Regions from separate parts of the Streptomyces sp. NBC_00096 genome, predicted to be linked through region 2. Evidence: riboswitches for the same ligand, from Rfam matches in the RefSeq annotation. Region 2 holds a riboswitch; the other holds the start of a gene.
The links. A riboswitch is a leader RNA that binds a small molecule or an ion and turns the genes downstream of it on or off. The one in region 2 is predicted to bind cobalamin.
Positions count from the first base shown of each region.

Region 1: it holds a riboswitch for cobalamin, as region 2 does, so the genes downstream of both, OG904_RS02620 (ribonucleoside triphosphate reductase) here and OG904_RS24215 (cobalamin biosynthesis protein) in region 2, are expected to answer to the same signal.

Region 1 covers NZ_CP108221.1:575,867-587,568, reverse strand. Annotated here, with positions in the region: gene OG904_RS02640 (NADP-dependent isocitrate dehydrogenase) at 1-94, shown strand, start outside; gene OG904_RS02635 (GNAT family N-acetyltransferase) at 278-805, shown strand; gene OG904_RS02630 (hypothetical protein) at 867-1,307, opposite strand; gene OG904_RS02625 (glycoside hydrolase family 71 protein) at 1,741-3,450, shown strand; cobalamin riboswitch at 3,539-3,689, shown strand; gene OG904_RS02620 (ribonucleoside triphosphate reductase) at 3,718-5,496, shown strand; gene OG904_RS02615 (anaerobic ribonucleoside-triphosphate reductase activating protein) at 5,493-6,128, shown strand; gene OG904_RS02610 (hemerythrin domain-containing protein) at 6,216-6,905, shown strand; gene OG904_RS02605 (YybH family protein) at 6,902-7,321, opposite strand; gene OG904_RS02600 (LysR family transcriptional regulator) at 7,430-8,353, shown strand; gene OG904_RS02595 (aminotransferase class V-fold PLP-dependent enzyme) at 8,391-9,677, shown strand; gene cobF (precorrin-6A synthase (deacetylating)) at 9,749-10,501, opposite strand; gene OG904_RS02585 ((Fe-S)-binding protein) at 10,520-11,275, shown strand; gene OG904_RS02580 (lactate utilization protein B) at 11,272-11,702, shown strand, end outside.
Region 2 covers NZ_CP108221.1:5,477,768-5,489,469, forward strand. Annotated here, with positions in the region: gene OG904_RS24190 (ZIP family metal transporter) at 1-641, shown strand, start outside; gene OG904_RS24195 (cobyrinate a,c-diamide synthase) at 704-2,065, opposite strand; gene cobO (cob(I)yrinic acid a,c-diamide adenosyltransferase) at 2,077-2,676, opposite strand; gene OG904_RS24205 (putative cobaltochelatase) at 2,676-4,814, opposite strand; gene OG904_RS24210 (cobyric acid synthase) at 4,876-6,396, opposite strand; gene OG904_RS24215 (cobalamin biosynthesis protein) at 6,393-7,367, opposite strand; cobalamin riboswitch at 7,406-7,556, opposite strand; gene OG904_RS24220 (hypothetical protein) at 7,718-7,939, opposite strand; gene OG904_RS24225 (anion permease) at 7,968-9,242, opposite strand; gene OG904_RS24230 (alpha/beta hydrolase family protein) at 9,660-10,802, shown strand; gene OG904_RS24235 (hypothetical protein) at 10,956-11,702, shown strand, end outside.

The DNA of each region.
Region 1 (11,702 bases), 4.9 Mb from region 2:
CATCGGCGGCTACTACCAGCCGGACGCCGCCAAGGCCTCGGCCATCATGCGGCCGTCCGCGACGCTGAACCAGGCGCTCGCGCTCCTCGGCTGAGCTCCGCCACTGCCGGGCCGCACCGCTGAGGTGCGCCCCGGCTGAGCTCCACCGCTCCACCGCTCCACCGCTCCACGGGCCCGCCCCGGTCGGCAGTCGCCGGCCGGGGCGGAGCCGTTCCCGGGGCCGGCCGGGGCGGAAACCCGGTTGTGTACACCGCCGTCCGGGGGTTATCAAGGGCGCATGATTCAAGGGAGAACAGCCGGGCTGCGCGCCCGGCACGCCGACGACGTGGCCGTGCTCCACGCAGAGCTGTACGAGGACGTGGCGACGCGTTCGCGCGCGGACAGCAGGCCCTGGCGGCCGCTGACCGCCGACCACTCCCCGTACGCGCCCACCGGCCCGGCCGATGACGTGGCGTTCTTCTCGGTGGTCGAGCTGGCCTCGGGCGAGCTCGCGGGCGAGGCCGTGCTGTGGGGCATCGACGCCCACAACCGCTCCGCGCACCTCGGGATCTCGCTGCGGCCCGGCAGCCGCGGCCGCGGTCTCGGCGCGGAGACCGTCCACCTGCTGTGCCGGTACGGGTTCACCGTGCGCGGGCTGAACCGGCTGCAGGTGGAGACCCTGACCGACAACGCCGCCATGATCGGCGCCGCCGAGCGGTCGGGGTTCCGGATCGAGGGCACGCTGCGGCGCTCCGCGTGGGTCACCGGGGCCTTCGTGGACGAAGTGATCCTGGGGCTGCCGGTCGAGGAGTGGCGGGGCGCGTAGGCACTGCCGAACACGGGCACGGGCCCCGCCCGGTCCCGGGCGGGGCCCGTGCCCGGGGTCGTCAGAGCCGGTGCACCCGTTCCGGGGCGAAGGGCAGCGGGTGGCGCCCGGCGGCCAGGATCCGCAGCCCGGGGGCCACGGAGAGCAGGTCGCGGAGCCAGCCCAGGGTTTCGGACGCCAGGTGTTCGCAGCCGTCGAGGACGAGCAGCATGTCGCGCTCCGCGAGCCATGACGCCGCGTTCGAGGTGCCGCACGGCAGGAAGGGGATGCCCGGTACGCAGCCCAGTGCGGCGGTCAGATCGCGGACCCCGAAGCGGTGGTCCATGGCGACCACGGCCACCCCGTCGCAGAAGTTGGACGCGAGCCGTTGCCCGATCTCCCGCACCAGCAGGCTCCGGGGCTCCCGGAACCGTCCGGTGACGGTGAGCACCCTGCCCCGCCGGACGGCGGTGAGCAGCCGGGACAGCTCGGCGGACGTCGCCGGAATCGTACCGGCGCCCATGGAATTGGAATCCCTCATCGGCACGATGCCCCCCATGCATGCGTGACCATACGCGGCAAGAGGGTTGTTTCGAGCCGCATGAAGACGATTATGCGCCACTTTCATGGGAAGGCTAGGGGAATTTCCTATTCCGGTGAAAGGCCCGTGCCGCCCGGTGATCACCGCAGTTGTACAAGTCACATATTTTTGTCCACCGCCTGTCCACGGCCTGTTCGCCACACTGCGAAGAGGTGTCGTCAAGATGAACTCAGGCCGCAGTCAAGGCCGGAGGGCGTCCGAGTGGCCGGATCTCCCGCCATCCGGACGTAGTCCCCGTGGTCCCCGTGACGTACGTGCCGGGCCCCGGCTCACAGTGAACAGTTGTCCGGGGAGCCGGAATCGGCTGTACTGCTGTGCAGCCCGACGTGCGGGCATATTCGGGGAGGGGCCACGAATGAGTAGGGACCAGCGGCGGGCCGAGCGGAGTGCGAGACCTGCATCGCACCGCCGCCGTCCGGGCTTCCGGGGCCGTAGGTCCCTGCTGGCCCTCTTCCTGTCGGCCTTCTTCCTGGTCGGCGTCTGCACCGCGACCGGAATCGCCTGGGATCCCCTGACGGCCGCCGAACGGTCGGACCGCTCCGCGGCCGGGCCGGCCGACGACCGGGTGCCCGGTGACCCCGGTGACGTCGCCACGCCCTCGGCCACCGGCCCGAGCCCCTCCGCGTCCGCCGGCGGGAGTCCGGGTGCGAAGGCTCCGGACAAGGGCGTCCCGCAGACCGGTACGGACAGCGGGGTGCGCCCCGCCGGAGCCCTGCCCTTCGACCTGCCGCAGACGGCCACCCTGCGCTCCGGCGACGCCGGCAAGAAGCTGGTCTTCGCCCACTACTTCACGCCCTACCCGCTCTCCCTCGACAACGCGAAGGCCGACTCCGACTACTACACCCGCAACTACCTGGACCCGGCGGGCGAGAGCGGCAAGCACGAACGCTACGGCGGCCTGCTGCGCGACCGGCCGCTGCCCGTCCAGCCCAAGGACGGCAACTGGGAGCTCGCCAACCTCCAGCAGGAGGTGCGCACGGCCCGCGCCGCCGGCATCGACGGATTCACCCTCGACCTGCTCTCCCTCTCCGGGAAGAACTGGGACCGCTCCAAGCTCCTGATGGAGGCGGCCCGTTCGGTGGACCCGGCCTTCAGGGTCATGCTGATGCCGGACATGACCTCCCTGGGGACCGATGATCCGCGCGTGCTCGCCGACGCCCTGGCCGACCTCGCCGCGGCCCCGGCCGCACACCGCCTCTCCGACGGACGGCTGGTCGTCTCGCCCTTCAAGGCGGAGGCCAAGAGCGCGGCCTGGTGGACCCAGGTCATGGACGCCCTGAAGTCCGGGCACGGCATCCGCACCGCGTTCGTCCCGCTCTTCCTCGACTTCGGCGCGCACAGCGGCGATTTCTCGTCCATCAGCTACGGGTTCTCCGAATGGGGCAGCCGGAGCTACGTCGGCCAGGAGAGCTCCACGCGCGACGTGCGCAGGGCCCACGACGCGGGCAAGATCTGGATGCAGCCCGTGTCGGTCCAGGACGCCCGCCCCAACCAGGGCATCTACGACGAGGCCGGCAACACCGCGACCCTGCGCGCCACATGGACCCGGTCCATCGAGGACGGGGCCGACTGGGTCCAGCTCACCACCTGGAACGACTACAGCGAGGGGAGCCAGTTCGCCCCGTCGCTGCACAACGGTTATTCCTACCTCGACCTGTCCTCGTACTACCTCACCAAGTTCAAGACGGGCAGCTGGCCGAAGATCGTCCGGGACACGCTGTACCTGACCGCGCGCACCCAGTTCGCCTCCGCCGACCCGAGCGGCAGCCAGTCCCTGGTCATGTCGCTCCGCAAGGGCAGCGCCGCGGCCCGCGACACGGTGGAGGTGCTGAGCTTCCTGGCCGCGCCCGCGAGCATCCGTACGGCCGTCGGGACGGCCGAGGACGTGCGCGAGGCCCCGGTCGGGGTGCACTCCGAACTGCTGCCACTGAAGCCGGGCAGGGCCTCGGCGGTCGTGGTGCGCGGTGGCAGCACCGGGGTTCGGGTGGAGCTGGGCTACCCGGTGGACCGTGCGGTGGAGGTCCAGGACCTCCAGTACTACGCGGCCACCAGCGGCCGCGGGTAACGGGCGGGCGGAGCCGGGGCGAAGGGCCTGAGTCGCAGGACCTTCGTCACCCCATATGTAGTGGTGGCGTGCCCGAGTCGTATCCATATGTAGTGTTGGTCCTGCCGGTTCGGCGGGGCCCGCTCATGCGCGCCCCGACCGAGGCAACAGGGAACCCGGTGGGAATCCGGGACTGCCCCGCAACGGTGAGTCCGCTCCGGCGGACGAGTCCGACACCTGCCGGCACGTGATCCATTCTTCCGTGCCAAGCCTCGTGGGAGGGCTGCCGTGACTGCTGCCGTCGACGCCGTAGAGACCGTGACCGAATACCTGGACCGCCGGGACTGGCGGGTGAACGCCAATGCCAACCAGGGGTACTCGCTCGGCGGCCTCATCCTCAACGCCGCGGGCAAGATCACCGCGAACTACTGGCTGGAGCAGGTCTACCCCGAGGCCGTGGCCCGCGCCCACCGCGAGGGCGACCTCCACATCCACGACCTGGACATGCTCTCCGGCTACTGCGCCGGATGGTCCCTGCGCACCCTGCTGACCGAGGGCTTCAACGGAGTCCCCGGCCAGATCGACTCCGCCCCGCCCCGGCACCTGTCCTCGGCCGTCGGGCAGATCGTGAACTTCCTCGGCACCCTGCAGAACGAATGGGCCGGCGCCCAGGCCTTCTCCTCCTTCGACACCTGCCTCGCCCCCTACGTCCGCCTCGACGCGATGACGTACGAACAGGTCAGGCAGTGCGTCCAGGAGCTCGTGCACAACCTGAACGTGCCCTCGCGCTGGGGCACCCAGACCCCCTTCACCAACCTCACCTTCGACTGGACCTGCCCCGAGGACCTGCGCGAGCAGATCCCGGTGGTCGCGGGGGAGGAGACCGGTTTCACCTACGGCGAGCTCCAGGCCGAGATGGACATGATCAACCGGGCGTACATCGAGGTGATGACGGAGGGCGACGCCACCGGCCGGGTGTTCACCTTCCCCATCCCGACCTACAACATCACCCGGGACTTCCCCTGGGAGAGCGAGAACGCCGAACGGCTCTTCGCGATGACCGCCAAGTACGGACTCCCGTACTTCCAGAACTTCATCAACTCCGAGCTCGAACCGAACATGATCCGCTCCATGTGCTGCCGGCTCCAGCTGGACCTGACGGAGCTCCTCAAGCGCGGCAACGGCCTCTTCGGCAGCGCCGAGCAGACCGGCTCGCTCGGGGTGGTCACCCTCAACTGCGCCCGGCTCGGACACACCCACGCGGGCGACGAGGCGGGGCTGCTCGCCGAGGTGGACCGGCTGTGCGCGCTGGCCAGGGACAGCCTCGAACTGAAGCGGACCACCGTCCAGGACCTGATCGACGGCGGCCTCTTCCCGTACACCAAGCGGTACCTGGGCACCCTGCGCAACCACTTCTCCACCATCGGCGTCAACGGCGTCAACGAGATGATCCGCAACTTCAGCGGGGGCGCGTACGACATCACCGCGCCCGAGGGCCACGCCCTCGCGGTCCGGCTCCTCGACCGGGTCCGGGAGCGGATGGTGGACTTCCAGGAGAGCACCGGTCACCTCTACAACCTGGAGGCCACCCCGGCCGAGGGCACCACCTACCGCTTCGCGAAGGAGGACCGGGCCCGCTTCCCCGGCATCCTCCAGGCCGGCACCGACGCCAACCCGTACTACACCAACTCCTCACAGCTGCCCGTCGGCTGGACCGACGACCCCTTCGAGGCGCTGGAACGCCAGGACGAACTCCAGGGCAAGTACACGGGCGGCACCGTCCTGCACCTGTACACCCCCGAGCGGATCCCGACGGCGGAGGCCTGCCGCGCACTGGTCCGGCGCTCGCTGGAGACCTTCCGGCTCCCGTACCTGACGGTCACCCCGACCTTCTCCATCTGCGCGGACCACGGCTACCTGGCGGGGGAGCGGCCCGACTGTCCCACGTGCGGGGCGGTGTGCGAGGTCTGGACCCGGGTCATGGGCTACCACCGCCCGGTCTCCTCCTTCAACATCGGCAAGAAGGGCGAGCACGCGGAGCGCCTCCACTTCAAGGCGGCGGTGTGACCTCCGCGGCGCCGTCCGCCGCGGTCCCGGCCGAGGTGGTCCGGATCGGCGGCTGGTCCCGGCTGTCCACCTGCGACTGGCCGGGCCGACTGGTGACCACGGTCTTCTGCCAGGGCTGCCCCTGGCGGTGCGGGTACTGCCACAACCCCGGGCTGCTGCCCGCGCGCGGGCCCGCCGCCGTCTCCTGGGACGAGGTGCTCGCCCACCTCGTCCGCCGTACGGGGCTGCTCGACGGGATCGTCTTCTCGGGCGGGGAGCCGTTGCTCCAGCGCGGTCTTCCGCAGGCGGTACGGGAGGCCCGCGCGCTGGGTTTCCAGGTCGGCCTCCACACCGGGGGAGCCTTTCCCCGGCGCCTCGCCCGGCTGCTGGACGCGGAGCTGCTGGACTGGGTCGGCTTCGACGTCAAAGCCCCGCCCGGCCGCTACGAACGGGTCACCGGCATCGGCCACGCGTCCGCATCGGCGGAGCGCAGCCTGCGGCTCCTCCTCGCCTCGGGGGTGCCCCACCAGCTCCGCACCACGGTGGACCCGTCCCTCCTGGACCCGCCCGCCATGGCCGACCTGGACGACTGGCTCGCCGGGCTGGGCGCGGGGGCGACACTGCGCCAGACGATGCGCCCGCCCGCCGCCTAGGTCCATCCGTGCGCCCCTGCCGGGTGCGCCCGGGCCTGCGTCATCCTGGTTCCGGGGTTGTGTCGACCAAGACGGGGGTCACGGGAGATGGAGAGTCGGGAAAGGCCGTTCACGCATGACATGGTCGTGGTGCACCGGATGTTCCGGCGCGAGTTCCACGACGCGGCGGGCCGGGTGCGGGCAGCGCCCGAAGGGGGCCGCGCGCAGGTCGATCGGGTCGCCGGGCGGCTGATGCTGCTGCTGGAGACCCTGCACCACCACCACGCCGGCGAGGACGCGCTGTTGTGGCCCGCGCTGACCGAACGGCTTCCGGAAAGCGGGGAGTTGTGGCGGCGCATGGAGAGCCAGCACGAAGGCCTGTCGGAAGGGCTGGGCCGGGCCGCCGTACTGCTGGAGCGCTGGGCGGCCGCCGGGGGCGCCGGGCCCGACGGGGGCGGCCCGAGTGGCGCGGGCGGGGAGGAGCTGGCGGCGGTGTTCGAGGAGGTCTCCCGCGCGGTCGGGGCGCACCTCGACGAGGAGGAGCGGGAGGTGCTGCCGCTCGTCCCCGGAGTCGTGTCGCGGGAGGCGTGGGCGATGGTCGGCGAGGCGGCCAGGTCGGCCATCCCGAAGAGCGGGCTGTTCACCGTCCTCGGGATGATCCTCAAGGACGCGGATCCGCGGGAGCGGGAGATGATCCTCGGCGAGATGCCGCTCCCGCCCCGCGTGATGTGGCGGCTCGTCGGCGAGCGGAACTTCCGCCGGCGGGAGCTGCGCCTGCGGCCCGCGGACGGCCGCTAAGGGGTGTCCTGCACGTCCGCCGGCGCCGGCGTCGGCGCCGGGGTGAACTCCGGCTGGTCCAGCAGCCGGAGCCAGCTGCCGTCGGGCTGGCGGCGTACGACCTGGGCGCGGGCCCCGGTGCCGTCGCTCGGCGGCGTGGAGGTGAGGGCGATGCCGTCGCCCAGCAGCGTCGGCAGCGGCGGCTCCGGGGTGAACCGGGGCCGGTGCTCCAGCACCTTCGCCCACATGGCCCGGATCGCCTCGCGGCCCACCGTCAGCTCGCCGGGCGGGAAGGCCATCACCGCGTCCTCCTCGTACAGGGCGGCGACCCCGGTCGCGTCGCCGGCGTTGGACCGCTCGACGAACAGCCGGGTGATGTCCTCGGGCCGAAGGGCCTTCTCGTACGAGGCGTAGTCGAACGGCGCTGCGTCAGGCATGGCTTCCTCCGTCTGGTCGAGGGGGTTCCCCGGGGTGTGCTTCAAGCTTCGCGGTCACGAGATCAGAAGTCCAACAGCTGGTTCTACTGGAAGCTAGAATCTCCAGTCATGGAACTCAGGCAGCTCGAATACTTCGTCGCGGTCGCGGAGGAGCAGAACTTCACCCGTGCGGCCGAGCGCGTCCACATCAGCCAGTCCGGGGTCAGCGCCCAGATCCGCCGCCTCGAACAGGAACTGGGCGCCGAGCTCTTCGACCGTTCCGGCCGCACCGCCACCCTCACCGTCGCCGGGAAGGCTGCCCTTGAGCACGCGCGCACCGCGCTCGCCGCCACCGGGGCCCTCGCGCAGGCGGTGGGGGAGGTGTCCGACCTGATCCGTGGCCGCCTCACCGTCGGCATGGTCGTCGGCTGCACGGTCACCCCGCTCTTCGACGCCCTCGCGGACTTCCACCGCGCCCACCCCGGCGTGGAGATCGCCCTGCTGGAGGACAACTCCGACCGGCTGGTGCAGGCGGTGCGCGCCGGATCCCTCGACCTCGCCCTCATCGGCAGCGCCGCCACCACCCCGGACGGGCTGGAGGCGCTGACCATCGTCAGCGAGCGGCTGGTCGCGGCGGTGCCGCCCGGGCATCCCCTGGCCGGGGCGGACCGGGTCACCCTCCGCGACCTCGGCTCCCACCCGCTGATCTGCATGCCCCCGGGCACGGGACTGCGTACGGTGTTCGACCGGGCCTGCGCCGCCCAGGGGCTGCACCCCGCGATCGCACTGGAGGCCGGTGCGTCCGACGCCATGGCCGACCTCGCCGCGCGCGGGCTGGGGGTCGCCGTCCTGAGCGCCTCGATGGCCGAGTCCTACCGCGACCGGCTCACCGCGAGGACCATCGACGACGTGGAGATCCCGGCCCTGCTCTGCCTGGTCTGGCGCGACGCGCGCGGACCCGCCGTACGGGAGCTGCTCCTGCGCTGCCGACGCGCCTTCGCGGCCCCGCCGCCCGTGGGCGGGGGTGTCGCTCCGGGCGGCGGCGGGGCATGATCGGCCCGACAGCCGCGCCGCACCCACGGAGGTCCACGTGACCGCGCCAGCAGAGCCCGCAGAGCCCGCCGACCGCACTGACCGGATCGACCGCACTGACCGGATCGACCGCGCAGACCGCACCGACCGCGCAGACCGCACCGACCGCGTCGAGGCCGCCGGTCCGGCCGGGGCCGGTTCGCCCGGCGGGTCCATACGCCCCGCCGAATTCCCCGGCGGGCGGGCGCTGTTCCGGCTCGACCGCGCCGTCAGCCACCTCAACCACGGGTCGTTCGGCGCGGTCCCCGTACCCGTCCAGGAGACGCACGCGGCCCTCCGGGCGCAGGCGCACGGCGACCCCGACGCCTTCTTCATCGGCGCCCCCGACCGGCTCGTGGCGGCCCGGGCCCGGATCGCCGCCCGGCTCGGCGCCGACCCGGAAGGACTGGCCTTCATCTCCAACGCCACCGAGGGCGCCAACGTCGCCCTCGACGCCGTGGAGTTCGCCCCGGGCGACGAGATCCTGGTCACCGACCACGGTTACGGCACCGTCGTGGCGGCCGCCGCCCGCCGGGCCCCGGTCACCACCGTCGCCCTGGACCCGCACCTCCCCGACGAGGACGCCGTACGGGAAACCGTGCTGGCCGGGGTCACCCCGCGGACCCGGGTCGCCGTGCTCGACCACATCAGCTCGCCCACCGCCCGGCTCATCGCCTCGCCCCGGCTGCTCGCCGAACTCGCGGAGCGGGGCATCACCACCATCGTGGACGGCGCCCACGCCCCCGGCATGATCCCCGACCCGCTGGGCGGGGGCGCCGACTTCTGGTTCGGCAACCTCCACAAGTGGGGCTACGCACCCTCCGGCACCGCGCTGCTGTCCGTCGCTCCGCGCCACCGCGAGCGGGTCCGGCCGCTGGTGCCCTCCTGGGAGGACCACTACGGCTTCCCGCGCTCGGTCGAGAACCGCGCCACCTTCGACTACACGGGCTGGCTCGCCGCCCCGGACGGGCTCGACCTCCTGGAGCAGCTCGACGCGGCCAAGGTACGGGCCCACAACAGCGCCCTCGCCGGCTACGGCGCGGCCCTGCTCGCCGCGATCCCCGGGATCACCCCGCTCCCGTACACCGAGGGCCTCGCCCTGCGCACGCTGCTGCTGCCGCCCGGGGTCGCCGCGACCCCGGCCGACGCCCGCGAGCTGCGCGAGCGGCTCGCGGCCGAGCAGCGGATCCGGGTACTGATCTGGCCCTGGCCGGGCGGCGGCGGGATCCGGCTCAGCGGGCAGATCTACAACCGGGCCGAGGAGTACGAGCGGCTCGCCGAGGTCCTGCCCGCCTATCTGCCGTAGGGGTCCCGGGCACCGATCGCCCCGCGAGCGGATCCACCCGCGAGCCGAGCGGGCCCGGGCCGCGAACCGGTCTACCCGCGCCGGAGCAGGTACGTGTCCATGATCCAGCCCTTGCGGGCGCGGGCCTCGGTGCGCAGCTCCTCGATCCGGCCGGCGACCTCCGCCAGCTTCCCCGAGACCAGGATCTCGTCGGGGGTGCCGACGTAGGCCCCCCAGTAGATGTAGAGGTCCTGGTCGAGGTGGGCGGTGAAGGCGTGCCGGGCGTCCAGCATCACCACCACGTCGTCCACACCGGCCGGCCAGCCCTCCGCCAGCCGGCGGCCCGTGGTGATCTGGACCGGGCGGCCGACCCGGTTGAGGTTGGTCCGGTGCCGGGCCAGCAGCGAGGAGATGCTGCTGATGCCCGGGACGACCTCGTGGTCGAAGGCGACCCGGCCCTTCTCCAGCACCTCGTCGAGGATCGCGAGCGTGGAGTCGTAGAGCGAGGGATCGCCCCACACCAGGAACGCCCCGGTCTCGCCCTCCGCCAGGTCCTCGGCGATGAACCGCTCGAAGATCTCGGCCCGCGCGCTGCGCCAGCCGTCCACCGTGGGCGCGTAGTCGGAGGGGGTCCGGTCGCGGTCGGGGTCGCGGCCCTCCACCAGCCGGTGTCCGGGGCGGGCGTGCGCGTCGAGCATCGCCCGCCGCAGCCCGGTCAGATCCGCCTTCTCCTCGCCCTTCTCCAGGATGAGGAATGCGTCCGCCGCGCCGATCGCCCTGACCGCCTGGAGGGTCAGGTGGTCAGGGTCGCCCGCGCCTATGCCGATCACTGAGAACTTCTTCACCGGGCTATTCTGCCCGTCATGCGCGTCGCCCTGTTCGTCACCTGCGTCAACGACGCGCTGTACCCGCGCACCGGCATCGCCGTGGTCCGCCTGCTGGAGCGGCTCGGGGTCACCGTGGACTTCCCCGCCGCACAGAGCTGCTGCGGCCAGCCGCAGTACAACACCGGCTACCGGCGGGAGGCCGAACCGCTGGTCCGGCGGACCGCCGAGGCCTTCGCCGGATACGAGTACGTCGTCACCCCGTCGGGTTCCTGCGCGGCCATGATCCGCGCCCACTACCCCCGGATCGGGCGCTCGGCCGAGGCGGAGGGGCGGGGCGCGGGCCTGGCCGTGCTGGCCGAAGGCCTCGTACCGCGGGTGTACGAGCTCACCGAGTTCCTGGTGGACGTGCTCGGGGTGACCGACGTGGGCGCGCACTTCCCGCACACCGTCACCTACCACCCCTCCTGCCACGGTCTGCGGACCCTCGGGCTCGGTGACCGGCCCCGGCGGCTGCTGGCCGCGGTGCGCGGCCTGGAGCTGCGCGAGCTGCCCGGCGCCGAGGAGTGCTGCGGCTTCGGCGGGACCTTCGCCGTCAAGAACCCGGAGGTCTCGGCCGCGATGGGCGCCGACAAGATCGCGGGCGCGGTGGCCACGGGCGCGGACGTGCTGTGCGGGGCCGACAACTCCTGCCTCGCCCACCTGGACGGCATCCTGCGGCGCGAGGGCGCCCCGCTGCGGGCGCTGCACCTCGCCGAGATCCTGGCCGCGACCGAGGAGGAACCCCTGTCATGACGGGCACGCATCTCGGGATGCCCTCCTTCCCCGAGGCCGCGCGCGAGGCGGTCCGGGACGAGGTGCTGCGCGTCAACCTCCGCCACGCCACGCACACGATCCGCGACAAGCGGGCGCGGGCCGTGGCCGAGCTGGAGGACTGGGACCGGCTGCGCGCGGCGGGCAAGGCGGTCAAGGACCACACGCTGGCGCACCTCGACCGCTACCTGCTGGAACTGGAGGCCTCCGTCACCGCCGCCGGCGGCACCGTCCACTGGGCGGCCGACGCGGAGGAGGCCAACCGGATCGTCACGGAGCTGGTCCTGGCCACCGGCGAGCGGGAGGTCGTCAAGGTCAAGTCCATGGCCACCCAGGAGATCGGCCTGAACGAGGCCCTGGAGGCGGCCGGGATCGCCGCCTACGAGACCGATCTCGCCGAGCTCATCGT
Region 2 (11,702 bases):
GGCTGATGCTCGGCGTCGTGGGCCTTGACCTGCTCCCGGAAGCCATGCGGGCGGCCGGCGACGAGCTCTTCGGAGTCCCGCTCGCCCTGCTGCTCTTCGTCGGCGGGTTCCTCGCCGCGCACTGCGTGGAACGCCTGCTGGCCGTCCGCCAGGCCTCCCACGGAGGCACGAACGGCGACGGGCACGCGGACCACGGGGGCAGGGTCCCGCAGGTCGGGCTGACGGCGGCCGCCGCCATGGTCGGCCACAGCCTCGCCGACGGGGTGGCCCTCGGCGCCGCGTTCCAGGTCGGCGGCGGGATGGGGGTGGCCGTGGCGCTGGCCGTCATCACCCACGACTTCGCCGACGGGTTCAACACGTACACGCTCACCCGGCTGTACGGAAACGCCCGCCGCAAGGCCCTGCTCATGCTCTTCGCGGACGCGGCGGCCCCCGTCGTGGGCGCCGCGTCCACTCTGCTGTTCACCCTTCCGGAGGAACCCCTCGGGGCCTACCTCGGGTTCTTCGGCGGTGTCCTGTTGTACCTGGCCGCCGCCGAGATCCTGCCCGAGGCCCACCACAGGCACCCCGCGCTGTCCACGCTGATGTGCACGGTGGGCGGGGTGGCCGGGATCTGGCTGGTCGTGGGCCTGGCAGACTGAGCGGACCGGGCGGGCCGGGGGGACCGGCCGACCCGGCCGACCCGGCCGGCCGCGTCTCCGGCTCACCGATGTGCTGCCGCGGCTTCGGCGAACCGCAGGGCCACGGACGGCTCCGCCGCCCAGTGCGTGTGCAGGTAACTGGCGTGCACGCCGTTCTCCACGAAGCCCTCGACGCGGCGCTCCGGATGCGTGAACCCCCACGCCGGGCAGGCCCCGGCACCAGGCTCGATCACCGTCCGGTGGAACTCGTGCCCGCGCAGCCGGGTTCCGGCCGGTGCGAGGACGCTGTCGGACACGGCGACCGCCTCGCGGTAGCCGAGGGTGAGCCGCTCCGACATCCGCGCGTCGGCGTCGAGCACCCCGCACATGGGCTTCCCGTCCAGCGAGCGGGCGAGGTACAGCAGCCCCGCGCACTCCGCGGCCACCGGGCCGCCGGCCGCGGCGAAGGCGGCGACGGCCTTGCGGAGCGGCTCGTTGGCGGACAGCTCCGGGGCGTACACCTCGGGGAACCCGCCGCCGATCACCAGGCCGGTGGTTCCCTCGGGGAGGGACTCGTCCCGGAGCGGGTCGAAGGTGACGACCTCCGCTCCGGCGGCGGTGAGCAGCTCCGCGTGCTCGGCGTAGGAGAAGGTGAAGGCTGCCCCGCCCGCGACGGCGACGACCGGTCGCCTGCTGGGGCTCCGCCCCGGACCCCGCGCCTCGAACTCCCCCGGAGCCCAGGCCTCACAGGCCAAGGGCGGCGCCGTCCGGGCCAGGGCCATGAGGGCGTCCAGGTCGCAGCCCGCCCGTACCTGGTCCGCGAGGGCCGCCACCGAGGCGACCGCGTCGCGGCGCCGCTCGGCGACGGGGACCAGCCCCAGGTGCCGCGACGGCGCGGCGACCTGCGGAGCCCGCCGCAGGACACCGAGCACCGGCATACCCGCTTCCTCCAGCGCCTCCCGAAGCATCACCTCGTGCCGGTCGGAGCCGACCTTGTTCAGGATCACGCCCCCCAGCCGCACCTGCGGGTCGAACGAGGCGAAGCCGTGCACCAGCGCCGCCACCGACCGCGACTGCGAGGACGCGTCGACGACCAGGACCACCGGCGCCCGCAGCAACTTCGCGACCTGCGCCGTCGACGCCAGTTCACCCCGCCCCGCGGCCCCGTCGTAGAGGCCCATCACGCCTTCGACGACCGCCAGGTCGCATCCGGCCGCCCCGTGCGCGAACAGCGGGGCCACCAGCTCCGGCCCGCACATGAAGGCGTCGAGGTTGCGCCCTGGCCGGCCGGTGGCCAGGGCGTGGTAGCCGGGGTCGATGTAGTCGGGCCCGGCCTTGTGCGGGGACACGGCGAGGCCGCGCTCCGAGAAGGCCGCCATCAGGCCCGTCGCGACCGTGGTCTTGCCGCTGCCGGAGGACGGCGCGGCGATGACCAGGCGCGGCATGTCGAACGAGGTCACCACTCGATGCCCTTCTGGCCCTTCTGGCCGGCGTCCATCGGGTGCTTGACCTTGGTCATCTCGGTGACGAGGTCCGCGAACTCCACCAGCTTCTCCGGTGCGTTGCGCCCGGTGATCACCACGTGCTGCGTCCCCGGACGGTTGCGCAGCACCTCGATGACCTCGTCCACGTCGATCCAGCCCCAGTGCATGGGGTACGCGAACTCGTCCAGCACGTACAGCCGGTGCGTCTCGGCGGCCAGGTCGCGCTTGACCTGCTCCCAGCCCTCCTTGGCCGCCTGCTCATTGTCGAGCTGTGCGTCGCGCTGGACCCAGGACCAGCCCTCGCCCATCTTGTGCCAGACGACGGAGCCGCCCTCGCCGGAGGCGCCGAGCACCTTCAGCGCGTTCTCCTCGCCGACCTTCCACTTCGCCGACTTGACGAACTGGAACACCCCGATCGGCCAGCCCTGGTTCCAGGCGCGCAGCGCCAGGCCGAAGGCCGCCGTCGACTTGCCCTTGCCCGGCCCGGTGTGGACGAAGACGAGCGGGCGGTTGCGGCGCTGACGCGTCGTGAGTCCGTCGTCCGGAACGACGGACGGCTGTCCCTGCGGCATTACGCGGCCCTCCTTAGGGTCGGGGATGAGGTACGTACGTTCTTCACGAGCCCGGCCAGCGAGTCGGCCCGCAGCCCGTCCAGGCTCACGGCGGGGCCGCCCAGGTCGGCGGCCAGTACCCCGGCCAGCCCCAGCCGCACCGGCCCGGACTCGCAGTCCACGACCACGGAGGCGATCCCCTGGGCAGCCAGCAGCCGGGCGCTCTGCCCGGCCAGTTCGCGCGGGGTGCCGCCGAGCGGACCGGCGGCGGTGCCGGCCGAGGTGGCCCGCCCGTCGGTGACCACCACGAGCAGCGGACGCCGGCTCGGGTCCCGCAGCCGCTCGATCCGCAGCACCTCGTGGGCCTTGAGCAGTCCGGCGGCGAGCGGGGTGCGGCCGCCGGTCGGCAGCTTCTCCAGCCGGGCCGCGGCGGCGTCCACGGAGGAGGTGGGCGGCAGGGCCAGCTCGGCCGCGGCGCCCCGGAAGGTGATCAGGCCGACCTTGTCCCGGCGCTGGTAGGCGTCGAGCAGCAGGGACAGCACCGCTCCCTTGACCGCGCTCATGCGCTGGCGGGCGGCCATCGAGCCGGAGGCGTCCACGAGGAACAGCACGAGGTTGCCCTCGCGGCCCTCGCGGGTCGCCTGGCGCAGGTCGTCCTTGCGGATGACCAGCCCGCGCCCGCTGCGTCCGCGCGCCTTCTGGTGCGGGGCCGCCGCGTGGACGGTCGCCGCCAGGTGCAGCTTCGTCAGCTGGCCCCGGGGGCGGGTGGCGCCGGTGGTGCGGCCGTGGGCGGTGCGGGCGCGCGAGCGCCTGCCGGAGGCGCCCTCGCCGAGTCCCGGGACGCTGAGCGTCTTGGTGCGGAACGGCTCGGCGGCCCGTACGGGTGCCTGCTCGGCGGCATCGCCCGCCCCGTCCTCCTGGGTGGAGGGCCGGTCCTGCGGACGCCGGTCGGGCTCGGCCTCTTGCTCGGGCCGGTCTTCGGGGTGTTCCTCCGTCCCGGGCGCGTCGGGTCCGGAGTCCTGCGGGGGTATGCCGCCGCCGTCGGGGCCCCCGTCGTCCGGCCCGTTGTCGTGCGGGCCGCCGTCGTCCGGGCCCTCGGGCTCCTGGCCGGGCTCGGGATCGGGCTCGGGATCGCGGTCCGGCTCCTCGTCGGGGAACTGGTCCAGGATCCGGTCCAGCTTCTCCTCGTCGAGACCCGGCGCGTCGAAGGGGTTGCGGCGGCGCCGGTGGGGGAGCGCCAGCAGGGCGGCCTGGCGCACGTCCTCCTTGCGCACCCCGGTCCGCCCGGCCCAGGCGGCGAGCGCGGTGGCGGTGCGGGCCATCACGATGTCGGCGCGCATGCCGTCGACCTCGAAGGCGGCGCAGGTCGCGGCGATCTGCAACAGTGAGTTGTCACCCAGGACCACCTGCGGGAGCAGCGCCCGCGCGGCCACCACCCGGGCGCGCACCTCTTCCTCGTCCCCGGCCCAGCGGCCGGCGAAGCCCGCGGGGTCGTCTTCGTAGGCGAGCCGGCGGCGGACCACCTCCACCCGCTGGACGGGCTCGCGGGAGGCCGCGACCTCGACGGTCAGCCCGAACCGGTCGAGGAGCTGCGGGCGGAGCTCGCCCTCCTCGGGGTTCATCGTGCCGACGAGGAGGAAGCGGGCGGCGTGCCGGACGGAGACGCCCTCGCGCTCCACGTAGTTGGCGCCCATCGCGGCCGCGTCGAGGAGGAGGTCGATCAGGTGGTCGTGGAGCAGGTTGACCTCGTCGACGTACAGGATCCCGCGGTGCGCGTCGGCCAGCAGGCCCGGCTCGAAGGCCTTCACGCCGTCGGCGAGGGCGCGTTCGATGTCGAGGGCGCCGACCAGGCGGTCCTCGGAGGCGCCGACGGGCAGCTCCACCATGCGCGCGGGTCGTGCGGCGCCGGGCCCGGGCTCGTGCGGGCCGTCGGGGCAGTTGGGGTCGGGGGTGGCGGGCGCGCAGCTGAACCGGCAGCCGGGGACGACGTCCACCTGCGGCAGCAGGGCGGACAGGGCGCGGACGGCGGTGGACTTGGCGGTCCCCTTCTCGCCGCGGACGAGTACGCCGCCTACCGCGGGGCTCACCGCGTTGAGCAGCAGCGCGAGGCGCAGGTCGGTCTGGCCGACCAGTGCGGTGAAGGGGTAGGGCGTGCTCATGCGGTGGCTCCTCCTTCTGTTCGGGTACGGGTACGGGCAGGGGACGGCCCCCGCAGGGGGGTCACGGCGCGCCCGGGGGGAGGAAGGGGAGGGCCGGCGGGGCGCCGGTCTCGATCAGGCGGAGCAGCGCAGCGGTGTCCGCGTGTTCCTCGATCAGGTCACCGAGCAGGTCCAGCTGCTCCTCCCGCAGGGTGGCGAAGGACGTGTCCGGGGCCGGGACGAAGCGGCGGCCGGCAGCGGAGGCGACCTCGCGCAGGAAGGCGCGCCGGAAGCCGTCCGACTCCAGGGAGCCGTGCCAGTGCGTGCCCCACACCGAACCGACCCGGCACCCGTCCAGGAAGGGGGTCCCGCCCAGGACTTCGGCCACGCCGTGGTGGATCTCGTACCCCTCGACGGGCTCGCCCAGCGCCGAACCCACCGGCCGCGCCAGGGTCTTCTCCCGCTCGAAGCGGATCCGTACGGGCAGCAGCCCGAGCCCCGGCACCGAGCCGGCCTTCGATTCGACCTCGTCCTCGATGTGTTCGCCGAGCACCTGGAACCCGCCGCAGATCCCCAGCACCGGCCGCCCCTCCGCGGCCCGACGCACCAGCGCTTCGGCGAGCCCGCGCTCCCGGAGCCAGGCGAGGGCCTTCACCGTGCCACGGGTGCCGGGTACGACGACCAGGTCCGCGTCGGCCAGTTCCTCGGCCCGGTCCACGAACCGCACCACCACACCCGGCTCCGCCGCCAGCGCGTCGACGTCGGTGAAGTTCGACATCAGCGGAACCGCGCACACCGCGACCCGCAGCACGTCCTCGCCCACGGGCGGGGCGACCACGGATTCCCGTACGGCACCCCGCAGGGAGACCCGCAGGCCGTCCTCCTCGTCGATGCCCAGACCGTGCTGGAAGGGGAGCACGCCGTACGTCGCCCGGCCGGTCAGGCCCCGCAGCATCTCCATGCCCGGTTCCAGCAGGCTGACGTCGCCGCGGAACTTGTTGACCAGGTAGCCCGCGATCAGTGACTGGTCCTCCGGCGAGAGCAGCGCCGTCGTGCCGAAGAAGGACGCGAAGACCCCGCCGCGGTCGATGTCGCCGACCACGACCACCGGGAACCGCGCGGCCCGCGCGATGCCCATGTTCACGATGTCGGTCCGGCGCAGGTTGATCTCGGCCGGGCTGCCCGCCCCCTCGCAGATCACGGCGTCATACGTGCCCCGCAACTGCTCCAGGCAGTCCGTGACGATGCCGAGCAGCTGTTCCTGGCGTCCGCCGTGGTAGCCGCGCGCGCTCATCTCGCCGACCGGCTTGCCCAGCAGCACCACCTGGCTGCTGCGGTCGCTGCCCGGCTTGAGCAGCACCGGGTTCATCAGCGCGGTCGGCTCCACGCGGGCCGCCTGTGCCTGCATGGCCTGCGCGCGGCCGATCTCGGCGCCCTCCCTCGTCACGAAGGAGTTCAGCGACATGTTCTGGGCCTTGAACGGGGCCACCTTCACACCGCTGCGGGCCAGCCACCGGCAGATGCCCGCCGTGACCACGCTCTTGCCGGCGTCCGAGGTCGTACCGGCGACGAGGAGTCCCCCGCCGCGCTTCGCGCCGCTCATGCGCGCCCCTTTCCTGTACGGGAAGTGCCGGCCATGCGGGAGACCAGCATCCGGGCGGCCACACAGGCCCCCAGCGCCACCCAGGTCACCTGGCGCGACAGCCGTACCGCCCGTTCGATGTCGGCGACCTCCACGGGCCGCCCGGCCGCGCCGTTCAGCACGGCCCGGTGTTCGACCCGGCCCCCGTAGGCGAGGGTCCCGCCGAGCCGTACGCCCAGCGCCCCGGCGAAGGAGGACTCCACCGGTCCGGCGTTGGGGCTCGGGTGCTTAGCGGCGTCCGCGCGCCAGGCCCGTACGGCTCCCGCCCGGTCGGGCCCGGCCAGGACGGCGGCCAGCGCCGTCAGCCGGGCGCCCGGCCAGCCCGCGACGTCGTCCAGCCGGGCGGAGGCCCAGCCGTAGCGCAGGTGGCGGGGGGACTTGTGGCCGACCATCGCGTCCAGGGTGTTCACGGCGCGGAAGGCCAGCAGCCCGGGGACGCCGGCGACGGCGCCCCACACCAGGGCCCCGACCACCGCGTCGGAGGTGTTCTCGGCCACGGACTCCACCACGGCGCGGGCCATCTGCTGCTCGTCCAGGGCCTGCGGGTCGCGGCCGCACAGGTGCGGCAGCCGTTCCCGGGCCGCCGCGGCGTCCCCGGCGGCCAGGGCTCCGCCGATGGTGCGGGCCTCGCGGCCCAGCGAGGTGCCGCCCACGACGGCCCAGGTGGCGGCTGCGGTGAGGGCGATACGGGCGGCCGCGGGCCGGGAGCGCACGGCGCGGGCGCCGAGCGCGCCGACGGCGGCCGCACCCCCGGCGCACACCAGCGTGTGCAGGGCGCCCCGCGCGCGGTCGTCGCGCCACAGGGCGCGTTCGACGGCGGCGGCGGCTCGTCCGAAGGCGGCCACGGGGTGCCCTCGGCGCGGATCCCCGAGGATCCGGTCGCCGATCAGGCCGGCCGTGGCGCCGTACGCGAAGACGCGATCGGCACGCATGGTGGCAGGTATGTCCTCGCTCAGGGTCCGCGCCCTGGTTCGACGTGTCCGGCGGTGAGAGTTCCTGGCTCCCGGACGCACTCGGGCCGAGTGCTCCGGTGACAGTGGCGGGACCGCGCCGGATTCGCACCGGACTTCCTCTCCATGCCGCCGTAATGGCTCGGGCAGTCCACCACGCAGCGCGAATGCCCGTCAACTCGCCGTTGACCTGCGGTGGGGTGGTGGTGACGGGTGGGCCGGGGCATGCGAAAGCTCCCCCCGGGAGGACCCGGAGGGAGCCGTCGCCATCAGGTGACGCAGGTGACGCAGGTGATGCATGTGGTGCGGGTGACGCGAGCGACGCGGGTGGTTCAGGCGACGATCAGGTAGATCCCGTAGCTCACGGCCGCCGCGCAGAGCGCGAAGCAGGCGTAGGCGCCGCTGCGGGCCAGGGTGGCGGCGCCGCCCCGCTCGGTGGCGGCCTCGTGCTTGGACAGGCCCATCAGACCCAGGGTGAACAGGGTCACGAGGACGACGGTGGCGCTGAGGCTGACCCCGAAGACGGAGCCGAGTGCTGCCCAGTCGATCTTCATGCTGCGGATTCCTCTGTCGTTCTCGGGGTCAGACCGCGGCGGCGGGAGCCGCGGGGGTCGCCGGGGCGGCCGGGATGGTGGCCTTGAAGGCTTCGTCGGTCACCGCGGCGGTCGTGCCGGCGGCGGGGGTGCCCGCGATCGGCGGGACGGCGACGGCGGCCATGGCCGTGGTGACCACGCCCGGCTCCCCGGCGGCGGCCGGGGCCACCTCGGTGACGTTGGTGTGGTCGACGACCTGGCGGCGCGAGATGAACCAGATGGCGACGCAGGAGCCGACCAGGAAGAGCGCGACGGCGGTGACGCCGATGTCCCCGGTGCGCATGACCAGCTCGGCGCCGGAGGCGACCAGGGCCGCGGCCGGCAGGGTCAGGCCCCACGCGATGAACATGCGGGTGGCGGTGGACCAGCGGACCACACCGCCCTTGCGGCCCAGGCCCGCACCCATGACGGCGCCGGAGCACGCGTGGGTGGTGGAGAGGGAGAAGCCGAGGTGCGAGGAGGCGAGGATGACGCTGGCGGCCGAGGTCTGGGCGGCGAAGCCCTGCTGCGGCTGCAGGTCGGTCAGGCCGCTGCCCATGGTGCGGATGATGCGCCAGCCGCCCAGGTAGGTGCCCATCGCGATGGCCATGCCGGCCGAGACGATGACCCAGACCGGCGGGTTGGAGCCGGGGGCGATGGCACCGCCGGCGACGAGCGCCAGGGTGATGATGCCCATCGTCTTCTGCGCGTCGTTGGTGCCGTGCGCGAGGGAGACGAGACCGGCGGAGGCGATCTGACCGGCGCGGTAACCCTTGGCCGAGGTCTTCTCGCCCATGCCCTTGCCGACCTTGTACGTGACCTTCGCGGCCAGGTACGCGGCGACGCCGGCGACGATCGGAGCGGCGATCGCGGGGATCAGCACCTTGGTGACGACGACGCTGCCGTTGACCGCGCCCATGCCGGCCGAAGCGACCGCGGCACCGATCAGGCCGCCCATCAGGGCGTGCGAGGAGCTGGAGGGCAGTCCCACCAGCCAGGTGACGAGGTTCCAGAGGATCGCGCCGACCAGGGCGGCGAAGATGACCTCCGGCTGGATGCCTTCCTCGTTGACCAGGCCCTTGGAGATCGTCTTGGCGACCTCCACGGACATGAAAGCGCCGACGAGGTTGAGCACGGCGGACATGGCCACCGCGGTCTTGGGCTTGAGGGCGCCGGTCGAGATGGTGGTGGCCATCGCGTTGGCCGTGTCGTGAAAACCGTTCGTGAAATCGAACACGAGAGCGGTGATGATCACGATCCCGAGGAGAAGCGTTATGTGCTCCATTTACCCAGGCTTCTGTTTGACGTCAGTGGTTCGTGGACCGTAGGCAACCTGGATGAACGGAAGGTGAACTGCCAGGGGTCATGCGGTGTATCGACCCGGCACCCGATCGGGACCTTCGTCCCGGAAGGGGCGCCGATACATCCATTAGTGCAAGTCACAGCGGGGTGTCGGCATCTCGTGGACCGGGACCTGTGGCATGGCGTCCCCGCGCGTGCCAGGGCGGAAGAGATCTAGATCACCCTCCCGGGCCGCCCCTGGAGGGCCGTGATCGGAATCGTGCCCTCCGCCGGTCCGCCGGTCCGCCGTGGCTCCTCCGCCGGTCTTCCGCCGATCTTCCGCCGGTTCTCCCGTGGCCTCCCATGGTCCACCCGTGGTCCTCCGGTGGCCCTCCGTCACGTCCGACCCGACACTGGAGCGGTGCGCACCGCTACAGCGACGGCAGCGGCCGTCACCACGACTCTGCTCGGCGCCGGCGCGGCCGCCGTGACCGCCGCCGCGCTCGCCGGCCGGTACGCCGCCGACGCGGCCCTGCGGACCGAGCCCGGCCAGCCGCTCCCGGGCAGCCCCCGGCTCAGCGTCCACTCCACCGCGGCCGGCCGGGTGGAGCTGACCCGTTCGCTGGCCTCCCTGCGTCCCGGTACGTACGGACTCACCGCGCCCGGGGTGCACGCCGTGGTCGGACCGCTCCTCCCCGACGCCCCGCACGGCCCCGACACCGTGGTGCGCCGGCTCGTCGCCGTCACCCACGGCAGCCTCGACCCCGGGACCCGCGTCACCCTCACCCCCCAGATCCACCTGGGCAACCCGGGCACCGCCCTCGGGCTGGACCACGCCGACGTGGACGTTCCGGGAGAGCTCGGCGCACTGCCCGCCTGGTTCGTGCCCGGGGCCCGCGACACCTGGGTGATCACCGTCCACGGGCTGGGTGCCACCCGGGAGCACCCGATGGTGGTCATGCCCTTCCTCCACCACCACCGGCTCCCCGTCCTGGACATCGGCTACCGGGGCGACCTCGGTGCGCCCGCCTCTCCGGACGGCCTCGGCCACCTCGGGGAGTCCGAATGGCGCGATCTCGACGCCGCCATCCGCTACGCCCTGCGCTACGGCGCCCGCCGGGTCGTCCTGCACGGCTGGTCCACCGGCGCCACCATGGCCCTGCACGCCGCCGAGCGCTCCGCCCTGGCCGACCGGATCTCCGGGCTGGTCCTCGACTCGCCCGTGCTGGACTGGCACGCCACCCTGCGCGCCCTCGCCGCGGCCCGCCGCACCCCCGCCCCGCTCCTCCCGTTCGCCGTCAAGGCGGCCGAGGGCCGCGCGGGCCTGCGGGTGGACCGACGGGCTCCGGGTGCGGATCCGGGGGCCCTGAGGATTCCGGTCCTGATCTTCCACGGCCCCGACGACACGCTCGCCCCCTGGGAACCCTCCCGCCGGCTCGCCGCCGCCCGCCCCGACCTGGTCACCCTGCGCTCCGTCCCCGGGGCCGGGCACGGGGCGATGTGGAACGCCGATCCGGCCGCGTACGAAGAGGCGCTGCGCCGCTTCCTGACCCCTTTCATGTAGCGCGCCGTGTGACGGGGCGTCGGACGAGGTGTCCGAAGAATGTGCGCCGGACGGGACGGGGAGGGCGGGTTGTCCCGGTCTGTCCCTCGCGGGCCAGGTGGCAATGGCCGGTTCCGTTTGGGCTTTCGGCCAGTGACGGGCGAGACTGCTCACGTGACGTCCCGAAAGCCTGATGAGCAGTTGGCTCGCGACTCCAGACTCCGACTCATCTCACCGCGGTCCGTCGCCACGGCCCGCAAGGCGGTGACCGACCGGCGAACCCGGACCGCCCCCAGGCCTCCGGCGGGTACCCCCGCCACGGCCGACCTCGCGAACAGGGCCCGCGCCTCGCTCGCCGACGCCGTGCGGCTCGCCCGCTGGGCCGAGCTCCACCTCGGCGCGGGGGGCGGCGACAGGCCCGCCCCGACGGGTGCGCTGCCCGCGGCCGACGCCGAACGCGCCGCCGCCCAGCTGAATCTGACACCCGGCCAGATCCGGGTCGGCTGGGACCGGGCCCGGCTCTCCGGCCTGATCGAGATGCACGGCGGCCATGCCCGCCCCGGCTGGCGCCTGCGCGCCTGGGACCGGGACGACACGGCCGTACTGCGCGGCTGGGTCGCCCTCTTCGACGCCTGGTCACTGGTCCACCCGGCCCCCGCCGACATCGCCCCCGCGGTCGTCGCCGAGGTCGTCGAGGCCATGCCCCAGCTGCTCTCCCTGCTCCAGCTCTCCGCCGGTCCCGTGACCGTCCCCGATCTGCTGGACCTGCTCGGGCAGCGCGTGGACGAACTGCGCGACGAGCGGTGCGAAGTCCCCTACGAGGCCGCCGCGCACGCGGCCGGCCACGGCGAGGCCGACCCCGCGCCGCCCGTCCCGCTCGCCCGGCTGCTGCGCTGGGCGCTCGGCGGGCTCGCCGCCGTG